DNA from 3 places in the Sphingomonas sp. TX0543 genome. Region 2 is predicted to be linked to each of the others. Evidence: predicted binding sites of a transcription regulator. Region 2 holds the regulator's gene; each other region holds the start of a gene.

What was found. Region 2 encodes LexA, which represses DNA repair genes until DNA is damaged. Its sites were predicted from a motif close to GTTCCNCNCTTGTTCT; they were not measured.
Positions count from the first base shown of each region.
Region 1: the regulator LexA is predicted to act here: its motif matches at 1,753-1,768, upstream of ACM61V_RS21705 (LexA family protein).
Region 3: the regulator LexA is predicted to act here: its motif matches at 6,382-6,397, upstream of ACM61V_RS17475 (S24 family peptidase).

Region 1 is NZ_JBLZUS010000005.1:47,276-57,735, forward strand. It holds gene ACM61V_RS21695 (hypothetical protein) at 1-17, shown strand, start outside; gene ACM61V_RS21700 (Y-family DNA polymerase) at 20-1,279, opposite strand; gene ACM61V_RS21705 (LexA family protein) at 1,285-1,698, opposite strand; gene ACM61V_RS21710 (hypothetical protein) at 1,815-2,264, shown strand; gene ACM61V_RS21715 (hypothetical protein) at 2,445-2,639, opposite strand; gene ACM61V_RS21720 (hypothetical protein) at 2,614-2,766, opposite strand; gene ACM61V_RS21725 (HU family DNA-binding protein) at 2,814-3,095, opposite strand; gene ACM61V_RS21730 (SOS response-associated peptidase family protein) at 3,208-3,777, opposite strand; gene ACM61V_RS21735 (crotonase/enoyl-CoA hydratase family protein) at 4,098-4,997, opposite strand; gene ACM61V_RS21740 (TetR/AcrR family transcriptional regulator) at 5,074-5,718, shown strand; gene ACM61V_RS21745 (AMP-binding protein) at 5,715-7,337, shown strand; gene ACM61V_RS21750 (Rap1a/Tai family immunity protein) at 7,573-7,914, opposite strand; gene ACM61V_RS21755 (DUF1259 domain-containing protein) at 8,136-9,035, opposite strand; gene ACM61V_RS21760 (hypothetical protein) at 9,052-9,174, opposite strand; gene ACM61V_RS21765 (chromate resistance protein ChrB domain-containing protein) at 9,269-10,219, shown strand; gene chrA (chromate efflux transporter) at 10,216-10,460, shown strand, end outside.
Region 2 is NZ_JBLZUS010000002.1:2,889,209-2,899,668, reverse strand. It holds gene ACM61V_RS14535 (hypothetical protein) at 1-1,085, shown strand, start outside; gene ACM61V_RS14530 (hypothetical protein) at 1,146-2,189, shown strand; gene ACM61V_RS14525 (sensor histidine kinase) at 2,198-3,523, shown strand; gene ACM61V_RS14520 (hypothetical protein) at 3,509-3,715, opposite strand; gene ACM61V_RS14515 (citrate synthase) at 3,715-4,998, opposite strand; gene gltX (glutamate--tRNA ligase) at 5,021-6,448, opposite strand; partial or broken gene ACM61V_RS14505 (ComEC/Rec2 family competence protein) at 6,517-8,568, shown strand; gene lexA (transcriptional repressor LexA) at 8,645-9,319, opposite strand; gene ACM61V_RS14495 (molybdopterin molybdotransferase MoeA) at 9,376-10,460, opposite strand, start outside.
Region 3 is NZ_JBLZUS010000002.1:3,505,836-3,516,295, forward strand. It holds gene ACM61V_RS17445 (conjugal transfer protein TraG N-terminal domain-containing protein) at 1-2,230, shown strand, start outside; gene ACM61V_RS17450 (hypothetical protein) at 2,235-2,465, opposite strand; gene ACM61V_RS17455 (HigA family addiction module antitoxin) at 2,665-2,994, shown strand; gene ACM61V_RS17460 (HsdM family class I SAM-dependent methyltransferase) at 3,201-4,790, shown strand; gene ACM61V_RS17465 (BsuBI/PstI family type II restriction endonuclease) at 4,787-5,851, shown strand; gene ACM61V_RS17470 (DUF3489 domain-containing protein) at 5,856-6,113, shown strand; gene ACM61V_RS17475 (S24 family peptidase) at 6,468-7,109, shown strand; gene ACM61V_RS17480 (thermonuclease family protein) at 7,122-7,547, shown strand; gene ACM61V_RS17485 (DUF5818 domain-containing protein) at 7,544-7,849, shown strand; partial or broken gene ACM61V_RS17490 (DUF6961 family protein) at 7,849-7,983, shown strand; gene ACM61V_RS17495 (hypothetical protein) at 8,071-8,310, opposite strand; gene mobF (MobF family relaxase) at 8,381-10,460, opposite strand, start outside.

The DNA of each region.
Region 1 (10,460 bases), on a different contig from region 2:
CAGGCTATCGCTATTGATCTCACCGCGCGATCGGCACCTGATCGATCCGCGTGGTCCAGGACGGGCTCTTGAAAGCACGCTTGGTGTCGTAGCTCTTCTGGCCAAAGCCCTCGGAGGCAAGCCGCATCGTGTTGCGGCCGAACCGCCCGTTGAGCCCGTCGATCGCGGCGAGCAGGGCAGGGGATCGCGGATCGGGCACCGCGAACAGGTCGGCCTGGTGCGCGGTCATCGGCTCCAGCCCCTCGAGCATGACGCCGCACTTGGTGTAGACGCCGCCAGTTTCGTACATGACATCCGCCATGCGGCCCGCCATACCGCCGATCACGCGCGGATCATTGGTCGCCGGCGACAGCCGCGCTATGCGCGAGGCGGACGGCGCGTTGGGCTTGAACCGGCTTCCGTGGGCAAAGGCGATCAGGCGGGTGGCAGCGAGATCCTGCGCGCGGATCTTCTCGGCCGCGCGGACCGCGCGGCGCACCATCGCCTCGCGCAGCGCCGCGACCTCGCGCACCGGCTCACCGAAGCAGCGGGTCACCGCGGTCGCCTTGGACGGGGGCGGCTCCGGCTCGAAATCGGTGCATTCGACGCCGTTCAGCTCGCGCACGAGCCGCTCCAGCACCACCGTCCCCACGTCGCGCGCGACCTCCGGGGGGAGGGCGGCAAGATCGGCCGTCGTCCTGACGCCGAGCGGTCGCAGCCGCTCGGTCATCGCTCGCGCGATGCCCCAGACCTCCTCGACCGGCCATTGCGCGAACAGGCGCCGCCGCAGCTCGATGTCGTGCAGGTCGACCACGCCCTTCCAGACCTTCTCCGACGCCTTGGCGAGGGCGTTGGCAACCTTGCTCAGCGTCCGGGTCGGGCCAAGCCCGATGCGGATCGGCAGGCCCGTCGCACGCTTGACGGCCGCGATCACGCGGTGCGCGGCAGCCACGTCGCCCAGGCCGTTCGGGAGCACCGGCAGGCGAAAGAACGATTCGTCGATCGAGTACACCTCGACCGTGCAACTGTGCTCGGCGAGGACCTGATTGAAGCGACGATTCATGTCGGCATACAATTCGTAGGAACTGCTGCGGTATTGGATGCCATGCTCGCGGACGATATCACGAATCTTGAACATCGGCGCACCCATCTTGATGTGCAGCGCCTTGGCCTCCTCGGAGCGCGCGATGGCGCAGCCGTCCCCGTTACTCAGCACGATGAGCGGTTTATCGCGCAGCGACGGGTCGAATACCCTCTCCGACGAGCAATAGAAGTTGGAGACGTCAGCGATCGCCCACATGGCGGTCAGCCCTGCAGGTTGCGCACGGAGGCGCGGACGACGCCCCACACTTCGACACTCTCATCCGCGATCACCGCGTCGTAGCGCATCCGCGCGTTGCGGGCCTCGAGGACCGGCTTGCCGTCGCGCCAGACCAACTGGCGGATCACGAAGCCCCCGTCGACCACGGCGATGACGATGCGGCCGCTAACCGGCGTGGCGTCGCGATCGACCACCACCACGTCGTCATCATAGATTCCAGCGTCGATCATGGACTGTCCGCTGACCCGGAACACGAAGCTGGCGGCGCGGTCGAGGCGCAGCAGCGCCACGAGATCGATCGCGGTTTCCTCCCAGTCCTGGGCAGGCGAGGGGAAGCCAGCGCCGGCCGCGCTCACCACCCTCAGGCGAAACGCTGGCGGCAGATCGGCGATCGGCATCGGTTGGGACAGGGGAATCACACACGCGGACATGCGCGCATGATATGCTGGATAAGAACATGAAGGGAACGAGATTTTCCTTTTGTTCTCATTTCGCATGACTCATAGAGTCATGGATGCCGATCCGCCCCGAAAACCGCTGGCTGTACCCGATCGACTGGCCGCTGCTGTCGGACCAGATCCGGTTCGTGCGGGCAGGAGGGCGCTGCGAACGCTGCCGGCGACCGCATCTTCGGCACGTCGCGCATCTGGGCGATGGGCGCTGGTGGGATAGCGAAGCGCGATGCTGGCGATCGGGAGAGGGGCGGCGGGTGAACGTCGGCGACCTGTTCGCGCTAGACGTCGTGCGGATCACCTATGTCGTGCTCGCCTGTGCTCACCTCGATCATGATCCGAGCAATAGCGCGCCGCGGAACCTCGCCGCGCTATGCCAGCGATGTCACATGATCCACGATGCCGAGGAGCATCGCTGGCAACGCTGGTGGAACGCGTTTCGGCTGCGCGCGCTGCAGGATCTTTACGAAGATCCGCGACACGCTCGCGCGCGGGATCGACGGCGCGGCTAATTCGCGACTGACTGGCCAAGCCTTAGCTGCGGAAAAGCCACGTCAGTCTCTGCAAGACCGATGCCGGAAATAAGCTAAGTCTTTGATTTAACATAAGATATCTTATCGAACAAAACAGGAACGTGGCTTGTGCCGGCTTGGCAACAGCGGCTTAACCAGCGGCCGAACTCTTAACTTGGCTCAATAGTCGAGGTTGCGTTTTTCCATCTGTGCGGCCGCGAGGTCCGCGACCGGACCAGCGCCTTCGGCCAGCTCGTAGATCGCTATCACAGCCCTGTCGTCGAGACGCTCGACCATTGCCTGGACCGCTGACCAGTTAGCCACGTCGAGCGCGACCGTCGTGCTTTCGTTACCGGACACGGCGATCGGCCGCATCAGCCATCTTCGACCAGCGATCGGCCGAATGCAGCATACGGTCCCTAGCATGGGGCAGAACGAGCTGCTGGGCCTCGGCAAGGTCGGCCGCTGCCCTCGCGCGGTAGTCGGCTGCGGTATCGGCCATGAAGTCCCCTCAGTTTAGGCCAGCGTTCTAAAACCCTGGCCCGTTTATCACTTGCCGTTCATCCGATCGCGGACCGCCTTCGCCGGCGCGAACGTCAGCTTGCGTGACGCCGCGATCGTGATCGCCTCGCCCGTCGACGGGTTGCGCCCCTGGCGCTCTGGGGTGTCCTTCAGCTTGAACTTGCCGAACCCGTTGAGGCTGACTTCCTCGCCGGTCGCGACAGCCGCGGTGATGTTCGCAAGGATCGCATCGATGACCTTCCTGGCGTCCGCCTTTGCGAGGCCATGGGTATTGGAGAGCTGTTCGGCCAGATCGGATGTCGTCGTCATGAACACGTCCCGGTGGTGAATGATTGGACCGGCCTTAGCCCGGTTCACGTCGCGCCGCCATCGGGAGTTGCCTCCTGCGCGCTCATCTCGCCCTCGTAGGGGCGGACGAGCTTCAGGGCGTCTTCATAGCTGCCGTCGAGCCATGCCGTAGATCGCGAGGGTGAAGGATCGCCGGCATTGCCTTGGGATGCCAGGGATCGACGGTGGGGTTGGGAGAGGTGGTGCAGAAGGCATAGGCATCGCCGCGCTCGGTCGGCCGCCACAGACCGGCGAAGAAGGCGATGGGCTGGTCGGGCAGCGAAAACCACATCTGGCGGGGTTTGCCATCGTCGCCCGTCCCGCCGTCGGGATGCGGCTCGGCGAAGTGCGTGAACGGGACCAGGCAGCGCCGATCGGGATTCGCGATCGACGGCTTCCACATCGACGATGCGAGATTCCGCGCATTGGTGACGAACTTGTCCAGCTTGACCGCCGGGTCGCGCTTGCTCGCTACCTTGGTCGGGAAGCCCCATTCCATCGCGACCGGTTCGAGCGGACGGTTACCCTCCCCTGCCCGCCTGACGACCAGTCCGTAGCGCGCTGTCTTCTTGCCCGTCGGGAAGATCTCGCGCGGCACCGGGTAGGTGTAGGCGCTTGCAATCGTAGCGGCGTCTGCTCGCAAACAGCCGGTTTTTCTGCTCACGCTCTCTGCCACTGGCGGGTAGCATCCTGCTCAAATTAGCTGCCAGCGTGCTCGCCATCATCCGGGGCTGCTCGCAATCGGACATGGCTGCTCACATTATCCGCTCCGGGCGGATGTCAAAGGCGGGTTCATTTCACGGGCCGGATCGTCCCATTTCTCCGTCTCCAACTGGCCATTTCGGGAATGAGCAATCGGGAACATATTTTGGGAAAACGGCTATTTCCCTGCCGTCCGGCGCGCCTTGCGACCGTCAGCCGTCTCCCTGAACCTTCCCAATCGGGAACGCTGTTCAAGGGAGTCACCTATCGCGCCCACGGAGATTATTTGGGCGCACTGTCGATCTCACGGATCAGGCGACGAGCCTCGTCCCCTTCAGGAATGGAGCGGCCACTGTCACGCCACTCGATCGCCGACTTGAAGCCGTGAGCTTGTGCGTGTCGACGGAACCATAGACCCTCGGGATTGTGACGGGTTATTCCATCGAAGACGGTCGCCATCATCTGTGACTGTTCCAGCCCCATGTTGAGCATGACCTGATTGACCACCAGCTTGTGCATGGCGAGGTGGCTCGCAGGCACGCCCGCGATCCTGGTCGCGAGTTTCAATGCCGCATCGTCCAGTTCCCCGGCGGGCACGGCGAGGTTTGCCAATCCCCAGTCCGCGGCCTGCCGCCCCGAAATCAGGTCGCCGGTGAACATCATCTGCTTGGCGCGCGCAGGGCCGAGGCGGTAGGTCCACATGGCTGTCGTCGGACAGCCCCACACGCGGGTAGGCATGTAGCCGATGCGGGCATCCTCGGCCATGATGAGGAGGTCGCAGCATAGCGCGATGTCACTGCCGCCAGCGGCAGCGGCTCCATGCACCTTGGCGATCGTCGGCTTGCTTGAGCGCCAGAGCGCCATGAAGTTTGCGGTATTCCGCTTCATGTGCGCGTAATCGACCATCGGGTCCCAAGGATCGCGCTCCTGCTGGCAGGGATGATCGTCCTCACTCTCGGCATAGCCGACCAGATCGTAGCCGCCGCAGAACCCCTTCCCCGCGCCCTCGACGATAATCGCGTGAACGGTGTCGTCCGCTTCCGCCCATTCGACCGCGGCGCGTATCTCGCCGGGCATATCGTCGTTGATCGCATTCAGCCGTTCGGGACGATTGAGCAACAGCCGCGCGACCCGCCGATTGGACGGATCGTGATCCACGCGCAGCGTCGAGAACTCGGGCATCGCATCTCTCCTTGGTCAGACCTGACTATCAGCGTTCATCATTGACAGTCAACGCTGACTATCAGATTGTCCGGCCATGGAGAGCAAATCCGCCGTCCAGGGGCCGGTGCGTCGGTCCACGCGCCGCGAACAGCGCGAGGCGACGCGCGATCACATCCTTCTCTCCGCAGTCGCTGTGCTGATAGAGTGCGGTGTCGCCGGCACGACGACGCTGGAGGTGCAGAAGCGATCAGGGGTCGGGCGCGGTACGCTCCTGCATCATTTTCCGACCCATGCCGAGCTGCTCTCGGCGACCGTGGCCGAACTGGTCCGTCGCAACGAGGTCACAGTGCTGCGCGAGCATCGCTCCGCCGCACCGGGCGTCGATCCCCTAGCACACGCGATTGTGTCGCTGGCTTCTGCGGCTGAAAGCCCGTCCTACCTCGCCGAACTGGAACTATGGGCCGTAGCCCGGGCAGACCGCCAGCTTCATGCCGCGCTGCGCGGACCCGAGCGCGCTGCCCGCGCCGAGCGCGACCGCGTCGTCGCTGCCCTGTTCGCACCGATTGCCCACCTGCCCGGCTGCGCGACGGTCATCGCCCTGACCCTCGAACTGGTTCGCGGCATAGCCGTATCGGGGGTCCTTCGGTCAGACACAGACCATCGTCACCGGTTGCTGCGGCATTGGATCGACGCAGCGCGGCTGCTCTTGCATCAACCACCCTCGGAACCCGCTCCATGACCTCGGGACTGACTTCATCCTATCGTGCCGCCGATACCTCCCGACCCGTGTGGGAGATGACTGCGGGCGACGCCTTGCGACGAGCGGCGGAGCTGGCAAGGGATCGTGCCGCACTGGTGGAAGCCGCGCCGAAGGGGCTTGCATCCGTGTCCGGCGCGGCCACGACCGATCGCCGGTGGACCTATGTCGAGTTGCTGGTTGATGCGGAGGCGTGCGCCCGCTGGCTGCTCGCACGGTTCGCTCCTGGCGATCATATCTGCCTGTGGGCGCCGAACGTGCCCGAGTGGGTGATCGTCCAATATGGCGCGGCGCTGGCAGGGCTGGTCCTCGTCACCGCCAATCCGTCGCTCCGTGCCGAGGAACTTCGGCATGTCCTCGACCGATCGAAGGCGAAGGCGCTGATCCACGTCGAGGCGTTCCGCGGGTCGGACATGACGGCTATCGCCCGCATCGCGGCGCCATCGCTCGATCACATCCTGATCGGTGAAGTCGCCGCCGCCATCCCCCGGCATCGCCACGGTTCCCCGCTGCCGGCCGTGTCGCCGCTCGCTCCGGCGCAGATGCAGTTCACGTCCGGCACTACCGGCAGGCCCAAGGGGGCGCTGCTCACGCACCGCGCGCTCGTGACCAACGCATCGCTCGTCGCAACCCGCATCGGACAAGGGGGTGATACGGTGGTGACGCCGATGCCGCTCTTTCATACGGCGGGATCGGTGCTGGGCGTGCTTGGTGCGGTCACCAGCCTGTCGACATTGGTCCTGCCGGTCCTGTTCGATCCGGTGCTGATGCTGGACACGATCCAGCGCGAACGCGGAACAGTGACCAGCGGCGTTCCGACCATGCTGGCCGCCATGATGGCGGAGCTTGATCGCGCCGATTATGACCTCTCCAGCCTCCGCATCCTGTTTTCCGGTGGGGCTCCCGTCGCGCCCGAGTTGCTGGCCCGGGTCGAACAGCGGTTCGGTTGCCGAATGATGTCGGTTTACGGTCAGACCGAACTTAGCCCTATCATCTGTGCAACAGACTACAACGACACGCAGGCCGATCGCGCCGGCACCGCAGGCCGACCGCTGCCGCAGGTCGAGGTCAGGATCGTCCAGCCCGGAACGCACGATCCGCTGCCGCTCGGTGATCAAGGCGAGATACAGGCCCGCGGATATCAGACTATGATCGGCTACTACGGTCAACCGGACGAGACCGACCTCACCCTTCTCGCCGATGGCTGGCTTCGTACCGGCGATCTGGGCCTGATGGATGATCGGGGATACGTCCAGGTCACGGGGCGCCTAAGCGACATGATTATCCGCGGAGGCGAGAATATCTATCCGGCGGAGATCGAAGCCGTCCTGCTGAGGCATCCGGCGATCGCCGAGGTGGCGGTGTTCGGCATTCCACACCCGACATGGGGGGAGACAGTCGCAGCATCCGTCAGATTGCGTGAAGGCTTGGCGACCGTCGATCATCAGCAACTCAAGGACCATTGCCGATCTCTGCTGTCCCCCCAGAAGACGCCTTCCAGTTGGTTTGTCGCCAGCGAGTTTCCGCTAACGGCATCTGGTAAGATTCAGAAGTTCGCACTTAGTCAGCAGGCGGCAGAAGGCAGTCTCCATTCACTTTAGGAAAACGCAAGGGTTCTCGAAACCTGTCTATCTAGGATTCGAGAATACCGCCAATTTCCCGCTACACCATCCCATGCGAGACGGGATCGCTATGCTTTGGGGTGTCATTCCGCCCCCAACCGGACCCGGCTACCAGCGGCACATTTTTCAACAGCCCCGACCGATTGTTGAACAGGCTGAGCCGAGTGTCTTGCCACGATCAAGGCGAAGTAGCTGAGAGCTTTAGGGGAGCCTGTTAGCGGTTCACTTGCCCCGGACACGGCCAAGCCGAACTCAAGGCCTGTTCGGCCCCCGCGACCATGTGGACACTCTGAAAATAGCTGTCCCGTTCCGCCCAGCGCAGATAGGCCGCACGCAAGGCCGCACGATCATCGCGCGGCGCGCCGCACTCGGCCTTTCGCGCGACGATCATCATGTCCAGCACGCCTTGGAGATATGCTCCACACCTCTGCTCCGCGGCGCGGCAGCTCGCGAGAAGCGCGGCACCTTGCATGTCCGACTGTTTGGTTTGCGCCAGCGCCGGAGCATGAGGAGCGACCGCCCCCATCAGCGCCAAGATCATGGTTGCACGTTTCACCGTTTTCGTCCTTTCCGAACCCGGCTGGGCCGGGTGAAGGGGCTCGTCCGAGCTTAAGGTGCTGACACGCCTCAATCGCATTTTCATTCCTCGCTACCGAGCACCTGGCCTTCGGGCGTCACGAACAGCTCGACTGTCTTGCCAGCGCTGTTCCAGTTGCCCATCGGGCCGTGGTCGGGGTCGGGCGGCGATGACGGCCCGAAAAGCCGATCGCCTGATCGTCAGCTTCGTTGCAGGTTCATTTTGTCAAGGGCAGCGCGCAGGCCGCGGGCGAGCTTGGCTGCATCCTGGTTCGCCCAAAAGTGCATGAAGAACAGGCGCGGCTCGTCGTTCAGCATGTGATTGTGCAGTGCCGTAACTTCGATCCCGCTGGCGCGCAGCGCGCGCATGACCGGATCGACCTCGCTCGCTACCAGCACGAAATCGCCGGTGATCGCGGCCTTGCCGCCCCCGGTCGGCTGGAAGTTGATCGCGGTCGCGGTTCCCATCGTGGGCGGCGTGACCATACCGGCATCCATCAACCTTTCCGCGCGCGGGAAGCTGTATTGGAGGACGCCGCCATTCGGCTTGCCCTTGGCCCCCATCACGCCGTCAAGTGCGGCCGTGTTGAGATCGACGGGCGGCGAGCTGCCGGCCCCGGCTGAGGGCGGTTGCGAGTCCCTGGACGGCGCGGCGAGCGGGGTGCGGCTTTCCGCCAGCGCGGCGCGCAACGCGGTCGCGAGCTTCACCGGGTCGCCATGCCCGGCGATGTGCAGGTACATGGTGGCGGGCGCGGAGCGCAGCAGGTGATTGTGGAGCGCGGTGATCGTGAAGCCGCCGGCCAAGAGGCGGCTTATCACCGGGTTCACCTCCTCGTGCGTCAGCACCAGGTCGCCCATCACCATAGTGTCGTCACCCATCGGCTGGAACGCCGCCCAGGAGCCGAGCGCCAGTGCTGGCTTGATCGCCACGCCGTCGAGAGTGACGTGCAGGTCGGAGCGCGGGAAGCCGTAGCGATGGACACCGCCCGCCTGTTCGGTGCCCGGTCGGCCGAGCGCAGCATCGACCTTGTTCCAGTCGGGCGCGGCCCAGGCCGGGGCGGCGAGCGCGGCGAGAACGCCGGCCAGAAGGGGTTTCATCATCCAATCTCTCCTATCATCAGCGCCGGCACGGATAGGCTTCGCGCAACGCGACGGTCTCCCCGCGCTGCGCGTGCGCCGCGGTAGGAGCGATCCCGCCCGAGACGAGCAGCGCCAGCATGGTCCCGGTCAGACGTGACATCGCCCTCTCCTCGCGCGTTCGCCAACCCAAGCATGTCTATGGTTGCATGAACGATGATGCAACCGTTACACTCCAAAATCCGGATGATACAGTTATGACGAACGCCGAACCCAGCCCTTGGTTGCTGTTGATCCCGCAGCTTCCCGCCAAGCCCGCCTATTTGCGGGTGAAGGTGTGGCGGCGTTTGCAGGCGATCGGGGCCGCGCCGCTCAAGAACGCGGTCCACGCGCTCCCCAACCGCGCCGACACTCGCGCGCTGTTCGAGGATTTGCACCGCGAGATTGCCGACAATGGCGGCGAGGCGCTGATCCTAGAGGCGCGGCTGGTAGGTGGCATCGGTGACCCCGAGCTTCGCGGAACTTTCGACGCGGCGCGCGATGCCGATTACGAGGAGCTGGCGCGCGAGGCGCGGACCTTGGCGGAAGGCGAGTATGTTCCCCCCGGCGAGGTTCGCCGGTTGCGCCGCCGGCTGGACGAGATCGCCGCGATCGACTTCTTCGGCGCGCACGGGCGGCAAACGGCCGAGGCGGCGCTTGCCCCGGCGGAAGCCCGGGCGGGCCAGCACCCCGACGTGACCGGGCCGGGCGCGCCCGAGCTGGCCCAGGCCGAGCTTCGCGGGCGCACCTGGGTCACGCGCGTCCACATCCACGTCGACCGCATCGCGTCAGCGTGGTTGATCCGGCGCTTCATCGACCCGGACGCGACCTTCAAGTTCGTGGAGGGCAAGGGTTACGCCCCCGAGCCCGGCGAGCTGCGCTTCGACATGGCGGACGCCGAGTTCACGCACGAAGGCGACCGCTGCACCTTCGAGACGCTGGTGTTCCGCCGAGGGCTCGACGGCGACCCGGCGCTCGTCGCGCTGTCGGAGATCATCCACGACCTCGACATCGCCGACGACAAGTTCGGCCGGCCGGAGACGGCCGGCGTCAGCGCGCTGATCGAGGGGATATGCGCCGCCACGCCCGACGACCCCGACCGGCTCGCGCGAGGCGCGGGCGCGCTCGACGGCTTCTACGCCCACTTCACCAGGCGACGAGGAGAATGACGATGGAGGCGACCGCGACCGCGCCGATCGCAGGCCCGAGCCCGCGGGATCACGGCATCCCCTTCGGCGAAGCGCTGCGGGTCTGGGCCAAGGTTGCCGCCTTAAGCTTCGGCGGCCCGGCCGGCCAGATCGCGATGATGCACCGCGTGCTGGTCGAGGAGCGGCGATGGATCGGCGAGGAGCGGTTCCTTCACGCGCTCAACTATTGCATGTTGCTGCCCGGCCCCGAGGCGCAGCAGCT
Region 2 (10,460 bases):
ATCAGGCCCGCCTCCTTGCCGCGACGGGTGCGTCGCAAATTGTGATCGTCGTTTCCCGTTTGACCCCTGAATTGCTTGGTGCGATCGCACGGATCGGTCGGCGCGGGATCAGCGTGGATACCGTACGCAGCGCCGCCGAGGCGAGTGCGCGGCTGCACCCGCTCGCACAGATCATCGCGGTCGCGGATGGGCTTATAACCACCGATGCGGTAATAGCGCCGTTCAGCGAGGATGGCGGGGACGCGCTACTGGTGGTCGCGTCAGGTATCGCGACGCCGGATTACGAACTGATCGGTGGAGGGCTTGCCTGGGCCGGAATCGCGCGGCTCGACGCACGACGGCTTGCCGAAGTCGCGGCGATGCCGAGCGATTATGATGTGCAATCGGCGCTGCTGCACGCTGCCGCGCAGTCGGGTGCCCGGCACATAGCGTTGCCCGCCGGTGATGCGAACGCGGGGCACGGCGTCGAACGGCGCGGCGCGGCGCTGGAAGAGCGCAGCCGTGCGGTGATGATGGCGACCCTTGCGACGCGATCATCATGGTTCGATCGCTGGATCGTGCGCCCGATCGCCGGATTCGTCCTGCCGCCGCTGGTGAGGCGCACGGCTTCCACGGCCGCCGTCGCGGCAGGTGGCGGCGTGGCCGTCCTGCTCGGGTTCGGGCTGACGCTGATGGGCTACAATGCGGCCGGCCTGATCGCGGTGCTGGCCGGGACGATCGTGGCGGCAATGGCGGAGCGGACGGCGTGGCTTCGCGACGAGACGCGGCTGGAGCGGGCGCTCAGGCTCGAGATTCTGGCGGTGCCGGCGCTGGCCGCGCTTTTGCTCGGCTATTCGCTCGATTCGGTCGCAGCGACCGATTCGGCGCTCGTGATCGCCCTGGTGCTGGTGGTGGCGGCGGGGCTCGCCGAGCGCGCCGCGAGTGTGCTGCCGCGTGCCGCCTGGTGGGGTAGCCCGCCTGCCTATCTGGCTACGCTCGCCGTGCTGACGCTCGTGCGGTTGCCGATGACCGGGCTGGCGCTGACCGCGATTTACGCCTTTGCCACGCTGGGCGCGACAATTGAGTTACTTCGCCGTCAGGCTTAGTCGCGTCTTAACGACATTGGCGATATTCGGATTCGCATGCCGGTCGATCAGGACGACCCCTTGCACGCGATCGCTCCCGACGCAGCGCCGATTTTCGCGCGCGCGGCAGGCGCGGATGCGCGCGCCGAGCGGCGGCTGGACGCGGCGATCGAGGATTTCTTTCTTTCCGCGCATGATCGGCTGGATGATCGCACGCGCGCCGCGCTGCATACCGCGATCGCCACGACGCTTGAGGGGATCGAGCGCGAACTCGCGGGACACGCGACACGGCTGCTGACCCGCTCCGGCGGAGGGCTGGTGACGGCGGAACCGGCCGAAACGTTGCGACGACTGCTCGATGCCGGCCTGCTGCGTGACCCCGAACTGATGGCGGAGATGATCGGGCAGGTGCGGCTCGCGTTGCTCGGTGCGGCGTTGGCCGCGGGTCGGGAGCCGGGTTTGCCAGCGACGTTGCTGCCGCGAATGGCGCAGGGTGACGATGCGGTGACCGCCGGCAGCGCACGCGATTATCTCCTCGCCGACGGCCGGCGTGATGCGGGCGGCGCGCGCGGATTGACGCTGCCGGGGGAATTGCATCGCCGGGTCGTCTGGTGGGTCGCCGCCGCGCTGCGGGAAAAGCGGCCGGGGAGGGTGGATCAGGCGCTGGTCGAATCGGCGATACGGTGCATCGATGCGCATGACGACGGAGCGCGGCTGGATTCGATCGCGCTGCGGCTGGCAACCGCGATCGATGCGCGCGCCGATGAAATCCCCGCGTTGCTGATCGAGGCGCTAGGCGACGGCCGTGCCGAACTAGCGGTGGCCCTGATAGCTTATGCGCAGCGGATCGAGCTAGGCGAGGCGCGGGCCTTACTGCTCGATATCGATGGCGATCGCCTGTGGCTGGTCCTGCGCGCGCACGGCTTCACACGGGATGACTTGGCGCGGGTGGCGCTGCTGCTGGCGGATGCCGAGCCGCGTCGCGATATCGAGGCGTTCGCCGATCTGCTCGATACGATTGCGGCGATTCCGGTGCTCGCCGCGCGCGCGGCGCTGGCGCCGCTATCGCTGCACGCCGATTTCCGCCGCGCGATCCGGGCGCTTGCACGGTCGCATCGCGCATGAGCGAAGGCATGACGCTCAGCGCGCGGCTTGATTCGTCCGATCGGCTGGTATCGGCTGACGCCGGGTTCTCCACACTCAACGATCGCGCGGGAGGTGCGATCGGTGAAGTGCTCGCGGTGCCGCAATTGGCGACTGTCGTGCGGCTGGCCCGGCGCCTTCGCATTCTGGTTCAGCGAACGGTCGTGATCGCGGATATCGACGCCGATCTCGAATGCTGGGTACGCGCGGTGCCCAGCGCGGACGGAGTCACTCTTTCAGTCGCGCCGCTGCGCGAGCGCGCGGCGTGGCGCAGTGCGACGACCGCGACGCAGCACGCGCCGCCCCCCGCCGGCGCGGACTGGTTGTGGGAGATCGATGCGGCGCTGCGGATCGTTCACTTGCCGACCGACGTGGCCACGGCTCACGGGCTGGATGCATCGATGTTGATCGGCAAGCCGCTGACGGAATTGTTTACGTTGCTGCCGGATGCACGCGGCGGGATGACGCTGCTCGAGGCCGTGGCGGCGCAGCATGATTTCGACGGACAGGTGGCAACGATTCGCGGGGCGGCCGATCGGGTGATGCTGGCCGGCACCGCGCGGCGCAATGCGATCGGGGTATTCGCCGGCTTCGTTGGCGGGGTGTTTCTGCCGCTCGGACCCGACGACACTACGGGCATCGAGCCTGCGCCGGCGTTCAACGTGAAGCTCGACGGGATCCTGCGCGGTTCGCTGAACCGGATCATCGCCAATGCCGACAGCATCAATGCTGCCGTCGATGGTCCTATCGACGCGCATTACGTCGATTATGCCGCCGATATCGCGAGCGCCGGCCGCCATCTGATGGGGCTGGTGGACGATCTATCCGATCTGGAAGCGATCGAACGTGAAGACTTCCGCATCGAATTCGAGCCGGTCGATTTTCCCGATGTGCTTCGTCGCGCGGCAGGTCTGTTCGCGGTGCGCGCGGCGGATGCAGGCGTTAGCGTGGATGTTGGCGACGCAGAGGAGGGGCTGGTCGCGATCGGCGAATTCCGCCGTGTGCTGCAGATTCTCGTCAACCTGATCGGCAATGCGCTGCGATATTCGCCGCCGGGCGGCACCGTCTGGCTGAGGGTGCAGCGCGATGGCGGCAGGATCGTGGCGATCGTGGCGGATCAGGGCAAGGGCATCGCACCAGAGGATCACACGCGCATCTTTGCCAAGTTTGCCCGGGTGGACCCGCGTGAACCGGGCGGCAGCGGTCTGGGGCTTTATATCTCGCGGCGGCTCGCGCGCGCGATGGGCGGAGACATCAGCGTCGATAGCGCTGAGAATGAAGGCGCGCGCTTCGTGTTGTCGTTACCGGCGGCCTAAACGCCGCGCGGCGAGCACCAGGAGAATGCCGACTGCGGCCAGCGCCGCGCCGCGATCGGCCCAGGGGCGCTGATCGAGCATGAAGCTCGATTGCGGCCAGTGGACATATCCCAACCCCTGGCCAATCCACAGCATGCCCATCATGAAAGAGAGCACGCCCAGCACAGTCAGCACCGGGCGTGCGATACGCATCAGCGCTTGTCCGCCGCGACATAAGGCCGCTGCGTCGGCCCGGTGTAGAGCTGGCGCGGGCGACCGATCTTCTGATCGGGATCGGTAATCATCTCGTTCCACTGCGCCACCCAGCCGACGGTGCGGGCAAGCGCGAAGAGCGCGGTGAACATGGAGGTGGGGAAGCCGATCGCCGACAGTATCACGCCGGAATAGAAATCGACGTTCGGGAACAGCTTCTTCTCGACGAAATAGTCGTCGTTCAGCGCGATTTCCTCAAGCTTCAGGGCCGTTTCGAAAACCGGATCGCTGACCTTCAGCGCCTCGAACACCTCACGCACCGTCTTTTGCATCACGGTCGCGCGCGGATCATAGTTCTTGTAGACGCGGTGGCCGAAGCCCATGAGACGGAACGGGTCGTTCTTGTCCTTCGCCCGGGCGATGAACTCCGGGATGCGATCGGGCGTGCCGATCTCGTGCAGCATGTTGAGCGCCGCCTCGTTGGCGCCGCCATGTGCCGGCCCCCAAAGACAGGCGATCCCGGCTGCAATGCACGCGAACGGGTTGGCGCCCGACGAGCCGGCGAGTCGGACGGTGGAGGTGGAGGCGTTCTGCTCGTGATCGGCGTGGAGAATGAAGATCCGGTCCATCGCCTTTTCCACGACGGGGTTCACCTCATATTGCTCGGCGGGAACGCCGAACGTCATGCGCAGGAAATTGCCCGTGTAGCTCAGCGAATTGTCGGGATAGAGAAATGGCTGCCCGACGCTGTACTTATAGGCCATCGCCGCGATCGTCGGCATCTTCGCGATCAGCCGGTGCGACGCGATCATCCGCTGCTTCGGATCGTGAATATCGGTCGAATCATGATAGAAGGCGGAAAGTGCGCCAACGACGCCGCACATGATCGCCATTGGATGGGCATCGCGGCGGAAACCGCGATAGAAGGTGGCGAGCTGCTCGTGCAGCATCGTGTGGCGGGTGATCGTCGTTTCGAACGCTTCCAGTTCGCCCGCCCCCGGCAATTCGCCGTTGAGCAGCAGATAGGCGACTTCCATGAAGCTGGAATTTTCGGCCAGATCACCGATCGCGTAGCCGCGGTGCAGCAGAACGCCCTCGTCTCCGTCGATGTACGTCAGCGCCGAACGGCACGATGCGGTCGAGGTGAAGCCCGGATCGTAGGTGAAGGCGCCGGTCGCGCCATAAAGCTTGCGGATATCCACCACATCCGGGCCGACCGAACCGGACAGGACCGGATATTCTGAAGTCTTGCCGGAGAGAGAAAGCTGCGCAGTATCCGTCATTTTAGTCTCCTTTGTCCCCGGCCTAACGCATCTGATCCGCAATCCGGGCCAGGCTTTCGTCGCGGCCCAGCAGGGCCAGCACGTCGAAGATGCCTGGCGAGGTCTTGCGACCAGTGAGAGCCGCGCGGAGCGGCTGCGCGACCTGGCCGAGCTTTACGCCCGCTGCCTCTGCCACACGCCGTACCGCATCTTCGAGCGCCTCCGTATCCCAGTTGTGCAGCGCGTCAAGGGCCGCGTGCAACTGCGACAGCAAAGCAGGTGCGTCGCCCTCCAGAAGCGGGCGCGCGGCATCGTCGATTGTCAGCGGGCGCGCGGCAAACAGAAACGTCGTGCCGTCGGCCAGTTCGTTGAGATTGGCGGCGCGGGGCTTCAGCGCCGGCATCGCGCGGATCAGCAGCTCGCGGCGCGCGTCATCGCCAGCAAAGCCAAGCCGGTCGCCGACCAGTGCCGCAAGCCGGGCGTCGTCCGTCTCGCGGATGTAGTGGCCGTTGAGATGTTCCAGCTTCTTCAGGTCAAAGCGCGACGGCGATTTGCCGACATCGGCCAGATCGAACCATTCGATCGCCTGTTCGCGGCTGATGATCTCCGCATCGCCATGGCCCCAGCCGAGCCGCATGAGATAATTGTCGAGCGCCTCGGGCAAGATGCCGAGTTCATCGCGATATGCCTCGATTCCCACGGCGCCGTGCCGCTTCGAAAGCTTCGCGCCGTCAGATCCGTGGATCAGCGGAATATGGGCATAGACCGGCTCGGCCCAACCCATCGCGCGATAGATCGGCAACTGCCGGAACGCGTTGTTGAGATGATCGTCGCCACGGATGACGTGCGTGACGCCCATGTCGTTATCATCGACCACGACTGCCAGCATATAGGTGGGCGTGCCATCGGAACGGACGAGCACCAGATCGTCAAGCTCGGCGTTCTCCACCGTGACCTGACCCTGGACGAGATCGTTGATCGTGGTCGCGCCGTCCAGCGGCGCTTTCAGGCGGATGACGTGCGGCGCATCGGGATCGGACGGCGCTTTGTCTCGCCACGGCGAGCGGATGCGCAACGGCTTCTTCGCAGCTTCCGCCTCGGCGCGCATCTTGGCCAGTTCGTCGGCGGTAAGGTAACAGCGATAGGCGCTGCCGCTTGCCACCATCGCGTTCGCCACCTCGACATGACGATGCGCACGCGCGAACTGGAACACGGCGTCGCCGTCCCAATCCAGCCCGAGCCATCGAAGCCCGCTCAGGATCGCGTCGATCGCTGGCTGGGTCGAGCGCGCGCGATCGGTATCCTCGATCCGCAGCAGGAACTTCCCGCCGTGATGGCGGGCGTAAAGAAGGTTGAACAGCGCGGTTCGCGCGCCGCCCAGATGAAGGAAGCCGGTGGGGGAGGGGGCGAAACGCGTAACGACCGAGGTCTTGCGCTCGCTCCCGTCGGCGGGATCGGTGGTTGCGCTCAAGCGCGCTTGCTCCCAGACTGAATTACGACATGGCAACGATGCCCGGGGGCGCCCCTAGCACGCGCCTGATGACGCTTCAAACCTCCGGCATCGAAGAATGGCTGGAGGCCGAGCGCGATCAGCTCGCGCTGTGGTTGCCGGTGTTCCTGGGTGCAGGCGTAATCCTGTGGTTCGCCTTGCCTGATCCGCGTGCATGGCTCGGGGCGACTTTCCTGGCTCTTGCGGCGGCGGCGTTCGCCGTAGCGCAGCATCGCGGCGGGCGGCTGGCGTGGAGCATCGCCGTGGCCAGTGGGGCGTTGGCGCTCGGGATGATGCTGATCTGGTGGCGGGCGGAGCGCGCCGCGGCGCCGGTGCTGCCGCGCGCAATGGTCGTGCGGTTCGAAGCGCGGGTCCAGCCGTTGCCAGCGCGCGAACTGACCCGGCTTACGATGACGCCGACCCGCTGGCTGGATCGCGCGCCGGATACCGCGCCAACCCGTATCCGCATCAATCTCGCCGAGGCGGACGTGCCCGAAGCGATCGCGCCCGGTGCGGTGGTGTCGATGCGCGCGCGGCTGTTGCCGCCAGCGCCGCCGGCGGTGCCGGGTGCCTATGATTTTCAGCGTGTCGCGTGGTTCGATGGTCTCGGCGCCACCGGGCGCGGGTTCGCGCCGGTGACTGTCCTGTCGGGCGGCGATGCGCGGCAGGGGCTGCGCGTTCGCCTGTCCAGCCACATCCACGCGCAACTTGACGGGAGTGCGGGCGGCATCGCGGCCGCTCTCGCCACCGGGGATATCGGCGCGATCAGCGATGCCGACGCGGAGGCGATGCGGCGCTCCGGGCTGGCGCATCTCCTCTCGGTCAGCGGCCTCCATATCACGGCGGCGGTCGGCATCGCGATGTTGCTCGCCACGCGCCTGCTCGCCCTGAGTAGCCGCCTCGCGTTGACCGGACGGGTGCCGCTGCTGGCGGGCGTGGTGGGGGCGGGCGCCGCGATCGGCTACACATTATTGACCGGCAGCGAGGTGCCGACGATCCGCAGTTGTATCGCTGCGCTCCTGATCCTGGGCGCGCTGGCGCTCGGCCGCGAGGCGGTGACGCTGCGGCTGGTTGCGGCGGGCGCGTTCGTCGTGACACTGTTCTGGCCTGAGTCTCTGGTCGGGCCAAGCTTCCAGTTATCTTTCGCGGCGGTGACGACGATCGTCGCCCTGCACGAGCATCCCATGGCCCGGCGCTGGTTCATGAAGCGGGACGAGGGCTGGATCGCGCGGATATTGCGCGATGGCGGATCGCTGCTCCTCACCGGCCTGATGATCGAATTCGCGCTGATGCCCATCGCGGTGTATCACTTTCATCGCGCGGGGATTTACGGCGCTTTCGCGAACATCGTCGCGATCCCGCTCACCACCTTCGTTGTGATGCCGCTGGAGGCGCTGGCGCTGCTGTTCGACGCGATCGGGGTCGGGGGCCCGCTGTGGTGGCTGACCGGAAAGGCGCTCGCGTTGTTGCTGTGGATCGCGCGAACGACGGCCGCCGCGCCAGGCTCGGTGACGGCGTTGCCCGCAATGCCGGGGGCGGCCTATGCGCTGATGGCGGTCGGCGGATTGTGGCTGGCATTGTGGCGGACGCGATGGCGGCGGCTCGGCTTCATCCCGCTAACTCTCGGTGCGGGCTGGGCGCTGGCAACGCCGGCACCGGACCTGCTTGTTACCGGTGACGGACGGCATGTGGCGATCCGCACCGCGCGCGGCGATCTGGCGATACTGCGCGACCGCACCGGGGACTATGTGCGCGGGATGCTGGCGGAGAATGCCGGCGCGGAGGATGATCCCCTGCCGCTGTCGGAGCAGCCGGATGCCGCCTGCAGTCGGGATGCCTGCATGATCACAAGGATGGCAGGCGGCCGGCGATGGCGCATCCTTGCGACGCGCAGCGGATATCTGCCGGCGTGGGCGCAGATGGTGGCGGCGTGTCGCGCGGCCGATATCGTCGTCAGCGACCGTCGCCTGCCGCGCGCCTGCACGCCGCAATGGTTGCTATTGGATCGCCCGATGCTGGAGAAAACCGGCGGCATCGCCATCAGCCTTGCAAGCGGAAGGATCGCGACGGTTCACGTTGCGGGCGATCGGCATCCGTGGGTCATTGCCGCCAGGACACTAACCTCCGCCGGCGCCTACCCGCGAAAGCCGGAGCGTCGTGCCAGCGAGCGCGATCGCCTCAATCGTAGCGACGCAACAGTCCCGCAAGCTTGCCCTGCACCCGCACCTGCGCCGGCGAATAACGCTGCGGATCGTAGCTCCGGTTGGCCGGATCAAGCCGGACCATCGCCCCCTCGCGGCGGAAATATTTGAGCGTCGCCTCATTGTCGTCGATCAGCGCGACGACGATCTCGCCGTCACGCGCGGTCTCGGTGCGGCGGATCAGCGCGTAATCGCCATCGAAAATACCCGCCTCGACCATGGAATCGCCCGCCACCTCGAGCGCGAAATGCTCGCCTGCCCCCAGCAGTGCCGCGGGAACCGGCAGCGATGACGAACCCTCGAACGCCTCGATCGGCATGCCCGCCGCGATCCTGCCGTGGAGCGGAATTTCGATCACATCATTCGCTGGTTGCGGAAGCGCGCGCTTCGCCGGCTGGGCCTGATCCGCGGACGGCTGACGCTGCGCCGCCTCGATCCGTTCAGGCATCTTCACCACTTCGAGCGCGCGCGCGCGGTTGGGCAGGCGGCGCAGAAAGCCACGTTCCTCAAGCGCGCTGATAAGCCGATGGACGCCAGACTTGGATTTCAGCTCCAGTGCATCCTTCATCTCCTCGAACGACGGAGAAACGCCGGTTTCGGCGAGGCGATCATGGATGAAACAGATCAACTCATGCTGTTTCTTCGTAAGCATCGCGATCCTCCGCAGGCGAACAGACGCGGAACCTTTACGGAACAAGCGAGGAGAGGTCAAGCGATCGGCAGGATTTCCGCCGATTCGCCAATTGCCGCGGGCGGAGCATATGGCTCACGCAGGATCAGGCAGGTCGCGCGCGCCAGCGTCGCGAGCATCGAGCTGTCCTGAATCGCGGCGGTGTAAAGCAGGCCACCGCGCAGTTCCGCACGTAGATAGTCCGTGCGCTCGTTATTGGCCGGCAGGGGCTCGCCGAGCGTCGCGCGCGTGGTTTGCGGCAACGGATCGCGCGCGCCCGCGATCGCCGCCGCGAGCGGGCGCACGAAAAGCATGCCGGTGACGAAGGCCGACACCGGGTTACCCGGTAGGCCGACGACCACGCAGTCGTCGCGACGCCCAGCCATCATCGGCTTGCCGGGCCGCAGTGCGATCCGCCAGAAATCGATCGCTGTGCCGGCCGCCTCCAGGGCGGGTCGGACAAGATCGTGATCGCCCACCGATGCGCCGCCGGTGGTGACGAGCATGTCCGCCCGGACATTGGCGAACGCTTCGGTAAGAACATCGAGCCGATCGGGGAGGATGCCGAGATCGACGAACTCGACCGGCAGATCCGCAAGCATCGCACGAAGCATCAACCGGTTCGATTCCGGCAGGCCAGTGCCCCCGCCGCTGCCCGGCTCGACCAGTTCGTCTCCGGTGGCGGCCAGCGCGATGCGTATGCGGCGACTGACTGTCACGGTGCGTGCGCCGCCGGTCGCGATCAGCGCAAGGCGCGCGGGGGTCAGCCGGTCGCCGGTGGTGGCGAGCACATCGCTCGCGTGAAAATCGAGGCCGCGCGCGCGGACATTCCGCGTGCGGTAGCGCGGCCCCTCTCCAGCGAGGCGCAGCAACGCGCCGTCGCGCTCCGCTTCTTCCTGCACCAGCACGGTATCGGCGCCCGGCGGCATCGGTGCGCCGGTAAAAATGCGCACCGCCTCTCCGGCATCAATCGCCCCGTCATGGCCATGACCGGCCGCGCTCTCCCCGATCACTCGCCATGGGCCGGGCATATCCGCGAAGCGGATCGCATAACCGTCCATCGCGGACAGGTCTTGCGCCGGCTGGCTGCGTTGCGCGACGACGGGCGCACGAAGATAGCGTC
Region 3 (10,460 bases), 620 kb from region 2:
TCTCGATGAGCATTTCCGGCAGTGCGTGTTCTACGATGTCTTGCTCGGCCGCTACTCGATGAAGGAGCTGGCGGAGACGGGCGACATCTGGGCGACGATAGCCCCGGGCAGCCAGGCTCGCGCGCAACGGTTCCTGACCCGCGATGCGACCACTAGCGAGGTGAGCTCGAACATCGTGACTTGCCGCGAGGCTTACGACACGCTCAATGCGCAGTGGGCCGGACTGGTCGATGCGATGGGTTCGGTATTCGGCCGACAGCTCTACCCCAACCAGACGGCCGCGCTGGCCAAAGCGAAGCTCTTCGCCGATCTGCCGGTCGCCTATCAGTACCTGACCGGGGTCTCGGCCAACGCGACCGAGATCTTCAAGCAGACGCTGACGATCAATGCGATGAGCCAGGCCATGCACTCGATGTCCGGCGGCAGCGGCGCGGGCAATGTCGACGTCTACGCCCAGACCCGAGCCGACATTCAGACCGAGCGGACCTATGGTTCGATTGCGAGCAACGCGATGAAGTGGGTCCCGCTCCTGAACGTCGTGCTGACGGTGCTTTTCTACGCCCTCTTCCCGGTCCTGTTTCCTCTATTCCTGCTCCCCAAGACGGGCCCTGTCGCACTCAAGGGCTATGTGACAGGCTTCTTCTATCTCGCGGCTTGGGGGCCGCTGTTCGTGATCCTCCACATGATGCTGATGTACAAGGGTGCGGCTGACATGAGCGCGGTCACGGGCAGCAACGGTCTCAGCCTTGCGAGCTTTACCGGCATGGCAGACGTGAACAGCGATATCGGTCTGCTAGCAGGCTACCTCATCGCCTCGGTGCCGTTCCTGGCCGGCGGTGTGGCGAAGGGCGCCATGGCAATCTCACACAACGCGACGAGCTACCTCAACCCAAGCCAGAACGCGGCCGAAGAAGCAGCCCGAGAGGCGAGCACCGGCAACGTGTCACTCGGCAACACCAGCTTCGAAAACGCGAGCGTTCTCACCCGTCAGTTCGCCCAAGGCACTATTGCCCCAAGCTTCACCTATGGCGCGCCGCAGACGCGAACCTTCAGCGACACCGGCTCGATGACCACGAGCTTCCCGGATGGCAGCTACGACCAGATCCCGAACTCCAGTTATCCCTTCACCCCGACGCTGGGCCAGGAGTTCACATCGCGGCTTTCGACCATGGCGTCACAAGCCCGCGCCAACAGCGAGACCTATGCCAATGTCGCCACGGAATCGACGACCAGCGCCGTGACGAAGTTCCGTGAGCTCAGGGACCAGTTCAGCCGAGGCGCATCCTTCGAGAGCGCGACCGGCACCTCGAACTCCGACAGCATCCAGACCGCATTCAGCGAGGTCGATCAAGCATCGACCAGTCTGCAGCGGCAATTCGGACTGTCGCGCAGGGCCGCCGATGACATCACCGTTTCCTGGTTTCTGAATGGCGAGGCAGGCGCAAGTGCCGGCATCACGAACGGAGTGGCATCGGCGAACATCGGAGCCAAGGGTGGTCGAAACCAAGCTTGGACCGATAGCGACATCGGGATCGCTTCGGAAGACCGTTCGCGCATCTTCGGGAGCCTGTCCCAGATGGCTAACAGCCGCAATTGGTCGAGCACCCGCGATGGGTTCGTTCGCTCAGTCAGTACCTCATCAAGCTCGTCGATCTCGAGCACCGCGAGCGGCATGAACGCATCTCTGACGGAAGCACAGAGCTTCACAATCGAAGCCCGCCGGGCCGAGGAACTTGCCAACCGCCTTGAGAGCCAAGCGTCGTTCTTCGAGGGAAACAGCGCCGCAGCAAATCTCAATCTGTCCCAATCCTACCGAGAATGGGGTCTCGCCGAGATCGAAAGCAACCGCGATTATTATGGCAACGCTCGGTTCGACGACGTCACTTTCCAGCTTAGTCCGGAAGGCCAGGCATTGCAGGCAAAGTTCATTGAAAGTTATGCCGAGCAGCTTCGCAACGGGAGCAACGATCGCCTGGTACTCGCCCCCGGACAGGCCGTGTCCCGTCCGGCTTTCTCTGGCGCCGGATTGGTACGCGGGCGCGCGCAGACTGGCAGAGGGAACTCTGTCACAGTGCCGCAAGTGGGCGTCGGCAATATCCGTGGTGAGGTTCTGGGAGCTCAGTCTGCCGGTCGCGAGAAGATCAGCGGATCAAGAGGACGCCTGGATGCCATCACCAAGGGAGCACAGGGCGCAAGCGCTGAGGCTGCCGATGATGTCAAAGAGTGGTGAAGCGTCAGCCCTTCAAGACATCCCAATAGAGCACAAAGCCGACGAAGATCGCGAGTAACAGGAGGACTGCAACCGTCAAGGCTTGCGACCACGGATCAGCCCATGACTTCTTGATCCGATATTCCATCAGGCGATTATCGCGGATCGCCTGATCGACTTCAGACAACCCTTCCCACTTGCGAGTTCCCCGCGCCTCGGTGCCTTCAATGTCGAATTTCGTCATGATAGCGTTCATCTCGGATCCCTTTAGAACATAGCATAAACGAGGTCAGGGAACAGGGAAATCTGCCCCGCAGCGGAGAGAGCGCAGCCTCTCCTCAAGGTTCGAATCACGAATGCATTGACACGGAGAACGAAATGGTAACAAAAACCGCTTGTAAAGCGTCTCTTTACAGGGCACGCTGGCATAACCCGGCGCTGATCGAGATTGATGTATGCGAAGTGAAACCAGCCTGCTTATGCCCAGCCATCCCGGCAGCTTCTTGAAGAGTGAGATAGTGGAAGCCAACGGCTTGTCGGTAACAGAGGCAGCCCAAGTGCTTGGAGTGACTCGTCCAGCGCTGTCGGCCTTGCTCAACGGTCGCGCGGATCTAACGCCTCAAATGGCTGTGCGCATAGAAAAGGCGTTTCGCGTGCCTATTGAGCAGTTGATGCACATGCAGACCAGCTATGACATTGCGGAAGTCCGCAAGCGCGCCGACAAAATCCAAGTAGCGCCATTCAAACAAAAAGCAGATGGGGCGCGACCAGGGGGGATCATATGACGAATTCGAGATCAGCCGCACGGCTGAAAAAGCCCACGGCGTCCAGCGTAGCCGCTGCCATCGACTCCAAGCGCGTCGAACTGGCGCGCGCGCGTGTCATGTCACGGGCTTGGGCGGAAACAATCCCGGAGACACGCCGCACCAGCCAAGCAGCCCTTTTCGCGCGGGCTGCGATTGAAGCCTTTGCTGACTGTGTGGCACCTCAATTGACCCTCAGTTCTCCCTTTGTAACGGTGCGTGGGAAGCTCGACGCAACCGCGCGTCAGCTGGCTACATCCATCGGGCGCGAGGCGGCAATGTTGCCGATCCTCGAAGGCAGCCACTTCCTAACCAGTCTCTACACGACCCTATTGCCTGGAAGGGAGCGCAGCGCCCTCGGGGCATTTTATACGCCCCCGGCACTGACCCAGCGCTTGCTAGATCTCGCCACAGAAGGCGGCGTTGACTGGTCAAGTGCGCGCGTGCTCGATCCGGCGAGCGGTGGGGGCGCCTTCCTGTTGGAAGTCGCCGCACGCATGCGCATGGCGCTTGAAGGCAGCGAGCCTGCCTTCATCCTTGCCCATCTCGGCACACGTCTTGCGGGCCTAGAACTTGATCCGCATGCGGCGTCTCTGTCACAGGCCGCACTCGAAATCTTCCTCTCTGATCTCAGCATGGCGTGCGGCCGCGCTTCGCCGGTCTTCGTGAAAGTCTGTGACACGCTCGAAGAAACGCCGTCGGCCAAATATGACTTGGTGATCGGCAATCCGCCTTATGGACGCGTGACCCTCTCGGCCGCGCAACGCACGCGCTTTGCACGGAGCCTCTACGGCCATGCCAACCTATACGGGGTGTTCACAGACGTTGCCCTGCGGTGGACGCGACCAGGCGGTGTTATTGCTTACTTGACGCCCACAAGTGTGCTGGGGGGGCAGTATTATACTGCTTTGCGCCAGCTTCTCGCAGATGAGGCTCCACCAGTCGCGATTGATTTCGTGCATGCGCGTCGTGGTGTCTTCGAGGACGTGCTTCAGGAAACCCTCCTCGCGCTGTACCGCAAGGGCGGAAAGCGCGATCGTTTCCAGGTCCATTATCTTAATGTTGATAATGAGCGCGAGGCGCGCCTGAATAAGAATGGGAAGGTCGGCTTGCCGGGGGACGCTAGCGCGCCGTGGCTAGCGCCGCGCGAACCAGGACACGTCGGGCTCATCAAGGCGGCAGAGGCCATGGCCTCGCGCTTATCAGATTGGGGATATGGAGTTTCAACCGGCCCGCTCGTGTGGAACAGGTTTAAACCGCAGATGCGCGCTCGTGCAGCGCGTGGACTTCTTCCCCTGATCTGGGCCGAGGCGGTGACAGCTGACGGGCGTTTCGTTTTCCGTGCTCAGAAGAAGAACCATGCACCCTACTTCAAGACGGAAACTGGGGATGACTGGCTTATCGTAAATCAGGGGTGCGTGCTCGTTCAGCGTACTACAGCGAAGGAGCAGGCACGACGTCTGATTTCCGCCGAACTGCCGCAAGCCTTCATCGAAGTGCACGGCGGAGTAATTGTCGAAAACCACCTGAACATGGTGCGCGCGATCGGAAAGCCGAAAGTGTCCCCCGCTACCGTCGCCACCGTACTCAACAGCGATGTGGTCGATCAGGTGTTCCGTTGCATCAGCGGGAGCGTCGCCGTGTCGGCGTTTGAATTGGAGGCCATCCCGCTACCGCCTGCCTCGGCCATGGCAGAAATTGAGCGACTTGTCGCAAAGGACGCGCCGCGTGCGAAAATCGAAAAGGCCCTGCGCGGCCTCTATGGCCTTAAAGCATGATGTTTCCGCCGCTCCTACCATGGAAGGAAATCCACGGGCGCTTACCGGAAGTATTCCCCGAAGGTTCGGCGAACCGCGAGCATTCGATCTGGGAAATTGCGGCCAAGACCATTTTTGTGATGCTCTACGTCGGTGCTGTGGAAGGAAACGGAGTTTGGCTCCGGCCCGATCAGGTGACGCGGATGACGGACGCGCAGGCGGCGCTGACCGGTGACGATGACCGCGCAGCTTGGGTGCCCGTGTCGATGAAATCCAGCAAAGGCTTGAACATTCCTGATCGATGGTATGCGGTCAACACGCGGGAATCGATCCGAGACGATACAATCCGCTATGCTCTGCTCCAAAATGGCGCCGTCATCGATCGGCCGGTAGCCACCACATCGTCGGCAGGGCGGTATGCCCTACAAGCCGAGTTCGCGGAGCTATTGTCACCCAATCTCGACGAAGCGACCTTCATAGCCAAGTCGGCCGCTTGGCGCGAAAAGCACCTCAATGCGGGAGCGCTCGCGCGCATCGCGATCGTGCGCAAAGGGGCTGCCGCCGGCGGCACTTACGAGCTGGTCACGTTTCCCAACGGTGAAACCCGCCGCATGGCGACCGGACCGAGCGCCGATATTTCCAAGGCAGTGATTGAGGTCTTTGCACCAAAGTTTCTGCAAAAGCCTGGTGTGATCACGTTAAGCGAAAGCGGCAACAAAGTAGTCGCGCGGGATGACGAGTTGGCCAAGGCAATCGGTCTAACAATACCGGCCGACAAGAGTCTGCCCGATATCGTGCTCGTCGATTTGGGGCCAGTTCATCCTCTGCTTGTGTTCATCGAGGTCGTGCATACTGATGGACCGGTGAATGACGCGCGCAAAACGGCGCTGTTGGAAATCGCACGAGGGGCCGGATTCCCTGCGGAGCATGTTGCCTTCGTCACTGCCTATCTTGATCGCGACACTGCCACATTTCGCAAGACCGTCAGCAGTCTGGCTTGGGGAAGCTATGCTTGGTTTGCATCCGAGCCGGACAACCTAATGGTTTTCAGCGCCAAACCTGTGCAGATCGAGGGCATTTGACAGCGTGGCTAGTACGCACGTTACGGAAAGCAGAAGTGACAAGCCGCAGCGCTTGCCCCGGGCAGGAACTAAGCAGGCGCTGTTGGTCGGCATGCTGATGCGAGCTAGTGGGGCGACAATCCGCGAACTTGTTGAGGAAACCGGCTGGAAAGCAAATACAGTGCATTCGGCCTTGGCGACTCTCCGCAACTCGGGATCAAGTATCGTCGTCGATTTTTCTGAGGACCAAAGACGCTACCATCTCACAGGAAAGTCTGCATAAATCAGCCGTTAAGGCATGACGGCCGGAGGCAAGTATGTCTGGCAAATTTTATTGACGACAGTTCCTTCGCCTATCCCTTGCGGCGGAGATATATACGTCAGCACGCGCAATCGTGTCCCAGTCCTTGGTCGGCGACCGGCCCGCAAATCTTTCACAAAGCGGGGGTCCCCGACCGCCAACCGACCGAAGGTGCTCGGCGACGTCCGGGTTTGCACCAGATATTCCTCAATCTGCTCCAGAAGCTCCATGGCCGTAGACTCGCTTTGCGCTTGCGTTCTTGTTATGTCCTTACTAGGAAGGCCTCCTAGAGTCTAGGATCGATTTTCCTAGGTGCCCGCGATAGGACTGGCAGTCATGGACGACGCACGGAGAGCCCTGGACGAATTGATCCAGCAACGAGGGGCGAATTACTCCTCGGTTTCGCGCCTTCTGGGGCGCAATGCCGCTTACATCCAGCAGTACATTCGGCGCGGCAGCCCGCGGCAGCTGGACGAGCAGGATCGCTCGGTACTCGCGCGATTTTTCGGGGTCGATGAGAAGATTCTCGGCGCCCCGGCCCGTCGTTGTTGCCCGGTCGTCGAACTGGTGCATGTGCCTTTGCTCAATGTCGAGGCATCAGCTGGCCACGGCGCTTTGGCCGAAATGGAAGCCAAATCAGCGCAGTTCGGCTTCGACGAGAAGTGGCTACGCCGGCTTACCGCGAGCAAGGCATCGAGCCTGTCGATCATCGCCGTGCATGGCGACTCCATGGAGCCAACCCTTCATGATGGCGACGAAGTGATGGTCGATCTCGGGGACGGCCAGGCGCGCCTGAGAGACGGGATCTATGTCCTGCGGATGGACGACATGCTGAGCGTCAAGCGGATTGCACTCGAACCGCAGGGCAAGCGCGCCTCAGTTCTGAGCGACAACCCGGCCTATCCGAGCTGGCGCGGTCTCGAGAAGCGGACTCTTAATATCGTCGGGCGGGTTCTCTGGTTCGGACGAGCACTCTAAGGGAGCCATATGATACTCGCCTTGCTTGCCGCCTCCATCGTCGCCTCCGGACAGCCATTCACCTGCACACCGACCCACGTCTGGGATGGTGACGGTCCAGTCTGGTGTGCGGAAGGTCCTCACCTTCGGATCGCCGGCATCGCTGCGCGGGAAATGGACGGCACCTGCCGGACCAATCAGCCCTGCCCCGCTGCCTCGGCGATTGACGCGCGCGATGCGCTGGTACAGCTGATGGGCGGCGCGCGCGGAACGATCTCGACCGGTCATGTGGTGGTAAGGGGGCCGCGACTGACATGCCGCTCCGAGGGGGGCGCAGGCGGAAACAGGACCGCTGCCTGGTGCCGCCTGCCGTCAGGTGCCGATCTGTCATGCGCCATGATCAAGACCGGCACTGTCTTGCGCTGGGATCGCTACTGGAAAGGCCCGGCTTGCCGGTGAACAGCACCACGCATCTGACCGGCATCGTCGAGCGGGCGGCAAACGGACCGGTGCTACGCACCGATGGTGGCGGGACCTGGGAACTCGACAACACCCGCCAGGTACGCAAATTTATCGGCTCTCGCGTCGAAGTGGTCGGGGAGCGTTCGGGGTTCAACGGGTTTACCTGCGAACAGATATGGCTGGCCGGCCAGCCTCGTCCGACAGCATTCAAACTCCGCATCGAATTCCTTCTTGCCGCCGCCTTCGTCGCCTATGGCCTATACGCTACGGTTAGCGCGGTCGTGAACGCGCTAGGCTGATGCTCAGCGACTGGGAACTCTGGGCCTGCGCCAACCATGTCCTGCAAACACACGGTGAAAAGGCGCCCCTTCATGTCGCCGAACAGATTGGCGCGCTTGCTCTCGCGGGTGATGCCGCGGGAATTCAGACCTGGTAGGCTATAGCTGCGCGGATCGTCCAGCTGACTTCAGAAAGTGCTGACCGGCCGCTCCAATAGGCGGCGGCCACCACACTGCCTCACTCACCCGATCGGCGAAAGATCGCCGGGAAAGAGACAGGATTGCGCGCCTGCGCCGCCATGGCTGTCGCTTTCGATGGTGAAGCCGCGCATGCGTTCGACCAGATGACGAGCGAGATCGACCCTGGCGCTGCGCTGGGCGCGCGGATCATCGGCATTGAGACGAACGAGCGTGCGCTCCGGCGCAACGGCCAGCGCGACTTCGAGGTGCGTGAGAAGGATATCGTCGGAGATTCGTGGCATGGGCCAATGAGAACAAATAAAGAACTTCTCGTCAACCGGCAGTGTGCGGACGCATGGGGACAGCAGGTCGCTAGATGCCGATCTCGAATGGCTTGGTGATCGACCGGTCAAGCTCTGGCGGCTTGCGTTCCGGTGCAAGATCGACACGATCTTTGGCCTGCCCTTTTGACGCAGCGTCGCGGAGGAGATCGACCGTTTCCAGCGCAGAGCGCTTCATACCGGCATTGCGCTCGACCGCCGCTTCAAGCTTGCCAGCATTGTCGACGTAGAGGGTGAGGCCGTCGCGCAGCCGTGTGATCGTGACCAGAAACGTCTGCTGGTTGGCCAGATTGCACTCGCGGCTGTCCATGACCGCAATGCCGCAATCGGAGGTCAGCCCCTGCGCCATATGGGCATTGAGCGCATAGGCGAGATCGAGACGGCGGAGCATCGGGTCGCCCTGCTCCAGCCTGTGCTCTGCGCCCAAGGATGTCTTCACCACGACGGCCTCTTTGTCGACTGCGACAATCCGGGCCTGGTCGGCATTGAGCAGGCCGCGCTGGTGATCGGTCTCGGTCCACCGGATCTTGTCACCAGTGTAAATGTCGAGTGCCCGGACTTCGAACAGACGCAGCGGATCCTGTTCACCTTGCGGTCGTATCTGACCGGGACGAAACTCGAACTGCCGGCCACGCTCGTTCTCCAACGTGACCCGCTCGCGAGGTACATCAGTTCCGACCACCCGGTACTCGCCTGCTGCAAGGCCTTGGCTGCGCTGACGCCGCGCGACCTCGACCACCATGCCGGGGTTATAGGTGCTCGCGTATCGCAGCTCCTCGCGGGTGACATTGGCGCGCGACAGGGTCTGGAGCCGCATGGTTTCAGGACCGAGTTCCCCGCTCGCTTTAAGGCCCGTCTGCACCGCATCGTTCACCGCACTGCGCAGGTTGCGGCCTGAAGCATAGATCGCGGTTGCCTCGCGCGCCGCTGACGAGAGCGACAACCAAGCGGCGGCGGCTTCGACAGCAGCATCGTTCCCCGCCTCGATCACCTGGGGTGCGAGATGGTGCATGGCATCCTCAATGCGCCCTTCTTGCGCTGCCTGTTGGGCTTCACGCAGGCCTTCGCTGCGCGCGCGAAGATTGGTGCTCATCACCGCAGTCTCGATCCCGGCCTGCTGCATCACATCGAACGGCTTGCCGGCATCTACGGCACCCAACTGCTTGCGGTCGCCGATGCTGGCAAAGCGGCCGAGTTCGAGCAGGTTGGCGAGGCGCACCAGCTTTTCCTTGTCGACATTGCCGACCATAGATGCTTCGTCGAGCAGCACGACACTGCCGCGCATATCGGCCCGAGCCTCGGCGAGGCGGTCCGCATCGGCCCCTTCGAGAAGATCGCGGTGCCGCGCGAGAAACCGCGACACCGTCATCGAGGGAATACCCGTATCGCGTTCAAGCATCTGGACCAGCGTGTTTTGCACCGCGAGCCCGAGCACGGCCCTGTCCTCCTCCCGCAGAATGTCCGCAACGGGCTTGAGGACCGTGCTCTTGCCTGCCCCGGCAACGCCCTGGATGGCGACGATGCGGTTGTTCGATCCAAGCAGCAGGCGCCCCGCCCCTTCCTGTCCGGCGTTCAAGGTGAGCCCGTACTTGATCTGGGACAGGGCTTGCAGGCGGGGCCCAGCAAGGTCGGGAGAGACAATCGCCGAAGCGGCGCCGCGCCCGCTTTCGACTCCAGCGATGATGCGCTGCTCAAGGCTGACGGCGTCGCGGGTGGTCAGCAGGTCCCGGTCTGCGTCCCTGCCCTTCTCCAGATATCCCTGGCGGAGCAGTTGATCGACGCGATGCTCGACCGCGGCAAGCGTTGTGGGGAGCGCAAAACCAAGTGCCGTGCGGTAGATCTCGGTGCGCGTGAATGCCGCTTCCCGCTCGCCCAGATGCCGGACAGCCGAGGCGACCGCATGAATTGCGGCGACCTGCTCGACACTGCGATTGGTCAACCGGGCAGGTATCAGAGGATCACCTTCCCGCAGGCCCAGACGCTCGGCAAAGGAGGTTGCGAGGGCCTGAGCATGGCGGACAAGCCCGAGCATCGTTGGACCGATGCCGGCCACATTTCCAAGATCCTGTGCACTTCGGCCGTTGGCACTGGCAATGATCGTGACGGGATCA